DNA from 2 places in the Paenibacillus sp. genome. Region 1 is predicted to be linked to the other one. Evidence: riboswitches for the same ligand, from Rfam matches in the RefSeq annotation. Region 1 holds a riboswitch; the other holds the start of a gene.
The links. Region 1 has a riboswitch for ZMP and ZTP ahead of VE009_RS02560 (trimeric intracellular cation channel family protein). Riboswitches for the same ligand answer to the same signal wherever they lie in the genome.
Positions count from the first base shown of each region.

Region 2: linked by a shared signal. The riboswitch ahead of rpiB (ribose 5-phosphate isomerase B) and the one ahead of VE009_RS02560 (trimeric intracellular cation channel family protein) in region 1 are both predicted to bind ZMP and ZTP.

Region 1 is NZ_DASQNA010000007.1:326,206-330,614, forward strand. Features, by position in the region: gene VE009_RS02550 (sulfite exporter TauE/SafE family protein) at 1-100, opposite strand, end outside; gene VE009_RS02555 (alpha/beta-type small acid-soluble spore protein) at 603-821, shown strand; gene VE009_RS02560 (trimeric intracellular cation channel family protein) at 898-1,542, opposite strand; ZMP/ZTP riboswitch at 1,610-1,689, opposite strand; gene VE009_RS02565 (GGDEF domain-containing protein) at 1,926-2,948, shown strand; gene VE009_RS02570 (hypothetical protein) at 3,026-3,181, shown strand; gene VE009_RS02575 (hypothetical protein) at 3,201-3,422, opposite strand; gene VE009_RS02580 (YolD-like family protein) at 3,437-3,775, opposite strand; gene VE009_RS02585 (RNA ligase family protein) at 3,899-4,409, opposite strand, start outside.
Region 2 is NZ_DASQNA010000039.1:43,952-48,360, reverse strand. Features, by position in the region: gene glyA (serine hydroxymethyltransferase) at 51-1,298, opposite strand; gene VE009_RS20785 (TIGR01440 family protein) at 1,324-1,911, opposite strand; gene rpiB (ribose 5-phosphate isomerase B) at 1,932-2,390, opposite strand; ZMP/ZTP riboswitch at 2,472-2,552, opposite strand; gene VE009_RS20775 (low molecular weight protein arginine phosphatase) at 2,604-3,185, opposite strand; gene VE009_RS20770 (manganese efflux pump MntP family protein) at 3,250-3,810, opposite strand; gene VE009_RS20765 (L-threonylcarbamoyladenylate synthase) at 3,905-4,409, opposite strand, start outside.

The DNA of each region.
Region 1 (4,409 bases):
TCCACATCAGCACCGGCGTCAGCAGCGCCGCGCCGCCGACGCCCGTCAGACCGACGAGCGCCCCGACCATGAACCCCATGAGTACAATTTCAATTTCCATCGTCTCACCCCCGGTGTCCTCTATAAGGGTTCCTTATCGTTGGTATCAAAACCTATGATAGTGTATTCGTGGAACCTCTTCGGGTGCGGAAGGCGAAACTTAAAGTCTTTCTGAAAAAAAGCGAAACGCCCGGAAACCTCGGCGTGCCCTTGGGCCTGGGCGGTCCGGCGATTCGTTCGCGGGATTATGTATTTACGGCTCTAATCATACGCCGCATTGATCACATACGTCGTCAATCGTTCGGCTTTTTTCGCTTTCTTTCCCCCAAAAGTAGAAAAAGAACGCCTGTCTGCGAGCAAACCGCCCAAAGGCCGGCAGGACGACCTTCTCACCCGGACGAGTCTTGCGAGGGACCGTCTCGCCGTTAGGCCGGACGCCCTTGCCTGCTCTCCGTGCACGTCTACCTTTCCCCTCTTCGATCGTAAGATTCGGTTTTATTTTCATAGCGCATAAAGTTTTCAGAAAAATCAAATATTATATTCAATCGACGGAGGTGAACAGCATGAGCAAATATTCGAACCCCAGCAATCTGATCGTTCCCGCGGCGAACGCAGCCATGGACCAGTTGAAGCACCAAGTCGCGCAAGAAGTCGGCGTGCAGCTGCCGCCCGACGGCTATTACGGATACGTATCCTCCCGGGATACGGGCGCCATCGGCGGCCATATGGTGCGTCGGATGGTCCAAATCGCGGAAGAAACGCTAGCCCGCGGCCGATTCTAACGAGGCGGCACACATACCGCCGGCGACGCAAAAATCCCCGCCGCCCTCGACCGGGGCAAGCGGGGATCTTTCGCGTTTATCGACCTTCGAAGGGCTGCTTGGCGAACGCGGTCAAGCCGCCGCCGTGGAACGAACGTTTCGGCAGACGCCACCCGCGGCGAACCGACAGCATGCGGAGCGCGAGAAGCAGCGCGAACAGCGCGTACATTTCCCATACGTTGCGGCCGAAGCCGAGCCCGACGATCAAGCCGCCGACCATCGCCCACACGCCGTACACTTCTTCACGGAAAATGAGCGGCTTCCGCCGCGCCAAAATGTCGCGGATGATCCCGCCGCCGCAGCCGGTCAGCAGCGCCGACGCGATGACGGCCGGCATCGGCAGCTCGAGCTGCGCCGCCAGCAGCGCGCCTTGAATCGCGAACGCGGCGAGTCCGACCGCATCGAAAAATATCCATTTCCGCACGTGATTGACCCACAAGCGCGGCACGAAGTAAACGAGCGAGCTCGCTGCGAGCGCGATCAACAGCAAATCGCCCTGCTCCCAGATCGCCCGCGTCGACGACTCGATCATGACGTTGCGGACGAGACCGCCCCCGAACGCCGTCACAAGCCCGAGCGCGTACACACCTAAAATATCGTACTCTTCCTCCATCGCCGAAATCGATCCGCTCATGGCGAAAGCGATCGTCCCGATCCACGTCAGCAGCTCCCACGCGAACATCTTTCATCTACCCCTCTCGAAGGCATCAAAAAAAGTGTTCGACCGGCAGGGTTCTCCCTTCCGTCAAACACTTCGCCCAGGCGTACGGCATATATCCCCGCGCGCTCCCTCGTGGTCCCCCACGCTTCGCCAGTCACGCGCGTTCGAAAGCATTGTCATTTTACTCACGAATATTACAATATCACCTGGGATATGCGCTGTCTACCGGGAAATTCACGAAATTATCCGGAATTTGTTCGCCTTGCGGCGGCGCGCGCAAAATGTTGCGGCAAGCATGTATAGAAAGCGGTATAGTAACCATAATGTCCTAAAGTCATTGCAAATCCCATATGAGGTGATTTCCTATTCGGACGCTCCCGAACGCTGCCAACACCTTCGCTCAGGTGAAGCGCAGCATTTACCGATTCGCGCCGCCGAGCGTACTCGTCGCCACGTTGATCGCCTTGTATTTCGAATACACGAACGGCACGATGGATGTGGAGGATTTCGTCAGCCTGCCGGCCGTAGCCGGATGGTGTTTGGCTTTCACGTACGTCGCTTACCGGAAGCCGGAGCATCTTCGCAAATTTGAGATCGCGACGTTCCTCTTTCTCTGTCTGCATCATCTGTATCGTTTCTATTTCATTGTGCACGGGAAATTCGGCGCCGGGCATCACGATCTGAACGAATACACGTTCTGGATCCCGTTCTTCTATATATGCGGCTTTCTCATCCTGGATAAAACGATGGCGCTCCGCGTGTCCCTTGCCGTGTTCACAGCTACCGTTTTTATTGGCGCGGGGCGCTTTTGGGTGGATCCGTCCGGCGCCGGCGCCATTTTGGATGTCATACTGCAGTTTTACATATCCAATGTCGTGTACATCGTCGCGCTGTATTATTTGTATTACGCCGTCGAGGCGAATGTGCAGTCCGAAGAATATCAGCGCATGGCGTTTACCGATTTTTTGACGCGCCTCCCGAACCGACGTCAGCTCGAGGAATGGATGGCCGCCGAAATCGGGGCCGTGCGCGAACGCCGCACGCCGCTGTCGGTCGCGCTGATCGACATCGATTGCTTCAAGCAGATTAACGATGCTTACGGCCACGATGCGGGGGATGCGGTGCTGGTCCGATTCGCGGCGTTTCTGTCCGAGCGCATCCGCGGCGGAGATTCGGTCGGCCGATGGGGCGGCGAAGAGTTTCTGGTGGTCATGCGCCGCACCGAGCTTGGCGACGCCGCCGCATTCGCCGAGCGGCTTCGAGCCGACCTGGAACGGGAGCCGTTCCCGGAGGCGGGGCGCGTCACGGCGAGCTTCGGCCTCGCGCAGCTCGGAGGCGGCGAAGAGCTGTTCTCCCTGCTCAAACGGGCCGACCAAGCGCTCTACGTCTCGAAAAGCGAAGGCCGGAACCGCGTGACGGCGCTGTAAACCGACTGCGTGAACGTTCTTCGCCGTTCGGCATAAATCCCAGCGAATGGCGAACCCTACGGAAGAGGTGAATCGCCGTGGATCCCAAAAAAAAGGAACCGAAACCGACCGCAGCGCCAGGCATGAACATGAACGACGACGCTTTGGAGAAAAAAGCGACCCCTCAGGATGTTCGCGGCGACGACGCTACTTCCGTCACCCGATTGTTCCTGGACCGCACCCCGGAGGATTAATTCCTCCGGCTTTCTTTTGTTACGAGCTCCTCCGATACCGTTTCCCGCCGACGCCGGGCCCGACGGCCAGCACCGACTCGATCGACAACGTGCGCGGAGCCAGCCGCTCGAGGCAGAACGTCCTCGCATAGGTCTCCCCGATTTCCAGCAGCTTCACCCGCCGCTTCGTCAACCCCTTGTCGCGGCCGGCGTAAATGACGGTTACGACTTGCCCTACGTACTTCTCCAATCGATGCTTCACGTAGCTCCCTCCATTCAGACGCGGCTGATGTTCACGATGGTCTCCAGCTGGATTCGGACCGTCTCCGCGCGCGTCTGCAATTTGATCGTTCGATCGACCGGGTCGATCTTGATCACGGCTCCGACGACCGTCTTATCGCCGTACTCTCCGAACGTCGTGACGGCCGTCTCCTCGCCGCTTACAATCGCTTCGGCAAGCGCGGCCGACAACTCTTCGACTCTCTGCTCGTCGAACTCCGGCTTCTCGCGGGCGCTCTGCCGCATGCGTCGGTTCATGTTCGCCGCCCGAAACTGGGGCAGGACGATGCGCGACGACTCCCAAAGACCGTTCTCTCGAAGCTTTTTCCCTCTCATGACGTCACCGCTTTACGAATGTATGTTCTTATTATATACCAAACAAACGTTCGATATGCAAACAAAAAAGAAATCCCGACCGGCTCTTCGGAGCAAGCAGGGATTTTATCGTTGCCGCGCGGTTCACGCCAAAAATTCAATAAACACCGGGCTGCGAAGCGTGCCGTTCCTCATGACGTGGCGGGTCTTCACCTTCGCGCGGAGCAGCGGTTCCAAATGTATGATGTCTTTGTACGAGCCGGATTCGATCGATCTCGCCACTTCGTAAAACGCCGCCTTGTGCGCCGGGCTCACGCCGAATTCGATTACCCCGGCCGGCCGCAGGCCGTCTCCCTCCGGCAGAGCCGCCAACCAACCGAACTCCGACGTGCGGTACCCCGTGATCACGACGTCCACGTACGTCCAATTAATAACCTTCTGCCATTTCTTCACGCGCCGGCCGGTCGAGTATCGGCTCGACTTTTCCTTCGCGACGATCCCTTCCATCCCGCGCTCTTGAACGGAAGCGAACAAATCGGTACCCTTCTCTTCGAAATACGGGATGACCGAGATGTTCGGGTTGTCGATGCGCAGCCCGGCCAGCATTTCCTTCCGTCTCATCAGAGGAAGCATTCGCAAATCGTTGCCGCGGTAC
Region 2 (4,409 bases), on a different contig from region 1:
CCTCCGTTTGGCGGAAAGGACCTTCTTTCGATATGCCGTTTATCGGTTCCTTAGTACTTCATGTTCGGATACAGCGGGTATTGCGCCGTCAGGTCGCGCACCATGCCGCGCGCCTTGTCCAGCACCGACGCGTCGTTCGGCGCCTTCAGCACCGTCGCGATGATCGTGGCAATCTGGCGCATCGCTTCGACGCCCATGCCGCGCGTCGTGACCGCCGGCGTGCCGATCCGGATGCCGGACGTGATCATCGGGCCCGCCGGGTCGTTCGGGATCGCGTTCTTGTTCACCGTGATGCCGACTTCGTCGAGCAGCTTCTCCGCGACTTTCCCTGTAATGTTGAGCGACTGCAGGTCGACGAGCATCAGGTGGTTGTCCGTGCCGCCGGAGACCAGCGGAATGCCTTCCGCGAGGAACTGCTCCGCCATCGCCTTCGCGTTCGTGACGACGTTCTGCGCGTACGTCTTGAACTCCGGCTTCAGCGCTTCGCCGAATGCGACGCCTTTCGCCGCGATGATGTGCATGAGCGGACCGCCCTGCGAGCCCGGGAACACCGCTTTGTCGATCGCGGCCGCCCACGGCTTGCGGCACAGGATGAGGCCGCCGCGCGGACCGCGGAGCGTCTTATGCGTCGTACTCGTGACGAAGTGCGCATGCGGCACCGGGCTCGGGTGAACGCCGCCGGCGACGAGGCCCGCGATATGCGCCATGTCGACCATGAAGAGGGCGCCGACGTCGTTCGCGATCGAAGCGAGCGCTTCGAAATCGATGATGCGCGGGTACGCGCTCGCGCCCGCGACGATCATTCGCGGCATATGTTTGAAGGCCAGCTTGCGGACCTTGTCGTAATCGATCGTATGCGTATCGTCTTCGACGCCGTACGGCACGAAGTTATACAGGATGCCGGACGCGTTGACCGGGCTGCCGTGCGTGAGGTGTCCGCCGTGCGCGAGATTCATGCCGAGGACGGTGTCGCCCGGCTTCAGCGCCGCGAGATATACCGCCATGTTCGCTTGCGCGCCGGAGTGCGGCTGCACGTTCGCGTGCTCCGCGCCGAACAGCGCCTTCACGCGGTCGCGCGCGATGTCTTCGGCGATGTCGACGTATTCGCAACCGCCATAATAACGGCGGCCCGGATAGCCTTCCGCGTACTTGTTCGTCAGTACGGAGCCCATCGCTTCGAGCACCGCTTCGCTGACGATGTTTTCCGATGCGATCAATTCGATGTTGTCCCGCTGGCGGCCGAGCTCGAGGCCCATCGCTTTCAGCATTTCCGGATCTTGCGCTCTCAAATGTTCCATTTCGGTCCCTCTCCCTTATCCCTGGTTATTCGCAAGCTTTTGTTGCGTTCGCTTCGTCTTCCTCTATGATATAAACGGCCCGGGCGCCGCCGATCAGCTTCGGGCGCGTGTACGCCGCGTTCACCCTCGCTTCGCCGATGAAGCGGAGCGCCGGGCGGTACGGCACCGCGACCTTGCGCAAATGCATGCCGATCATCGTCTCGCCGATATCGAGCCCGGCATGCGCCGCGATTTCCTCGACCATGACGGCGTCCGGCAGCTTGCGGTACGCGTAAGAAGCCATCGCGCCGCCCGCCTTCGGCACCGGCACGACGGTCACCGGCTCGAGCCGGTACCGCTCCATCGCCTCCCGCTCGACCACGAGCGCCCGGTTCAGATGCTCGCAGCATTGGTATGCGACATATATGCCGGTTTCGTCCCGAAACCGCTGCAGTCCGCCGAACAGCGCCGCGGCGACGTCCGTCGCGCCCGCCGTGCCGATGCGGCTGCCGAGCACTTCGCTCGTGCTCGCCCCGACGACGAACAGCCGACCCGCCGTCAGTCCGCCCGCCTGCGCGATCTCGAGCGCCGTCCGGTACGCTTCCTCCGCCCAACGTTCGAATTCCGCCGCCATGCGCATCCCTCCGTTCGGATTTACGGGTGCAAATTCGCTTGCGCTTCCAACGAGCACACTTTCGCGATGCGATTTTTGTGGCGTTCGCCTTGCGAAAATTCGGTCGACAGCCACGTCGTCACGATCTCCTGCGCGAGCCCCGGTCCGACGACGCGCTCGCCGAGCGCCAGCACGTTCGTGTCGTTATGCTCCCGCGTCGCCTTCGCCGAGAACGTATCGTGCACGAGCGCGCAGCGGATGCCCGGAATTTTGTTCGCCGCGATCGACATGCCGATGCCCGTGCCGCAAATCAGAATGCCCCGGTCCGCCTTGCCGGCGACCACCTGGTTGCATACCGCCGACGCAAAGTCCGGATAATCGACCGACTCCGGCCCGTGCGCGCCGAAATCCTCCACCTCGTGGCCAAGCGCCCGAATGCCGTCCAGCAGTTCCGCCTTTAACCGATAGCCCGCGTGATCCGCCCCGATTGCGATTTTCACCCAAATCCGCCTCCCTTATCATCTAGAGCCTATTGTACCCCAAAACAGCAAAAAAGAGCATACGACGGGTGTACTCCGTCCATGCTCTGCCCAGGCGACCGGCCGTATAACCCGATGCTCCATTGTGGTCGTCCACGAATGTCGCCAGTTACATCGGGCACCGTACTTCATTGGTTCCATCATATCGTATCCGCGACGCGCTGTAAAGACGATTTACCGCTCCTTCAGCCGTTCGAGCGCCGCTTCAATCGCCTTTTCGATCTCCTCCGCCGTCGACTCGTACACCTTGCGGCTGCCTCCGATCGGGTCCGGGATGTCCGGCGACGGCAGCTGCCGTTCCAATTCGTACAGGCGGTCGCGTTCTTCGTCCGCGATCGGCTGCCCGAGCGCGATTTTCAGCTGCAGCTCTGCGATGAGCGCCTCCCGCTCCTTCATGAGCTCGGCCGTTTCGCTTTCGGCGCTTGCGAATTCTTTCAGGGCGTATGTTTTCTCGACAGCTTGCGGAAACCGCTCCAACAAATGCCGCTTGTGATGCGACGTCATCGTCAGGATCATATCGGCCCACGCCACGTCCGCTTCGGTCACTTCGCTCGAACGGAATCCGCTCGGGTCGATCCCTTTCGCGCGGAGCACGTCCGCCGCGTGCCGCGACATAGGTTGTCCCGCGAGCGCCGCGACCCCGGCCGACTTCACTTCCGCGGGGACGCCCCGCTCCTCCGCCATGCGGCGGAACAATGCCTCGGCCATCGGACTTCTGCACGTATTTCCGGTACATACCAACAGGATTCGTTTCACGCGCTACCGTCCCCCCTCGGTCTTATTTTATGTAATCTGCCCGAGAAGTACAAACAGGTCCGCGTTATATGAGAAACAGGATGCCGAAGACGAGCAGCACCGCTCCTCCGAGCGCCTCCCCGTACTCGCCGATCATTTGGCCGACGCGGCGCCCGATCAGCATGCCGGCGATCGACAGCAGCCCGCCCATCGCCCCGAACAGCAGCACCGTCAAAATAAGATCGGTCGCGAACATGCCGAGCGAGACGCCGACCGACAGCGAATCGACGCTGACGCTGACGGCGAAGGCGAGCAGCCCCCATAGCGAACCCGTATTGAACGACGGCGCGTCCTCGCCGCGGAGCGAGCTGTAAATCATGTGCCCGCCCAGCAAAATCAACAGCCCTCCGCCGATCATGACGGCGACGTCTCCCAACAAGGTGCTTACATACTGTCCCATGCACAGCCCGATGAGCGGCATCACGACGTGAAATGCGGCGATCGCCGCGCTGATTTTCGCGACGTGCAGCAGACGTATGCCCTTCATGCCGATCCCGACGCACAGGGAGAACGCATCCATGCCGAGCGCGACGGCGATCAAGAAAATCGTCATCGTCGGGCCCAGATGCTCCGTTATTTCCGCCAAGTCTTCTCCCTCCTGTCCCCTTCTGTTACCCATGCTTATGCGGACAAGAGGGGATGTATGCGAGGGAGAATGGGACGGTTTCGCGGCTCGACGGTTAGACGCGCACGACGCGGCCGGCTGCCGCTTTGCGCAGCCGGTTCATGTAGGCGAGGCCGAGACCTTGCGGGTCGACGGCCTCGGCGTAGAGGCGAGCGGCGCGCGCCGCGTCGCATTCGCGCAGGGCGGCGTACAGCCGCTGCGCCGCCGCCGCCGTGTCGCCCCGCTCCGCGAGGGCGATGACCTTGTCGGCGCGGTACGCCGGCGCCGCGCCGTTCTCCGCGAACGCGAGCACGGCCGTTCGCGCCCCCGCCGCGGCGTCGGCGTCGAGCCGCGCCTCGATGTAGGCGCGCACCGCGTCCGCCGCGCCCTCGACCACGCACAGCTCGCCCTTGGGCGCGTAGTGCGTGTATTTGACGCCGGGGGACCGCGGCGCCTCCCGATCCGCGTCGTCCGGCTCCGCCCCCGCCGACGCCACGGCGAAGCCGGCGGCCGCGAGCGCCTCCGCGGACACCCCGCCCGGGCGCAGCACGCGCACCGCGCCGGTCGCGCGGTCGACCATC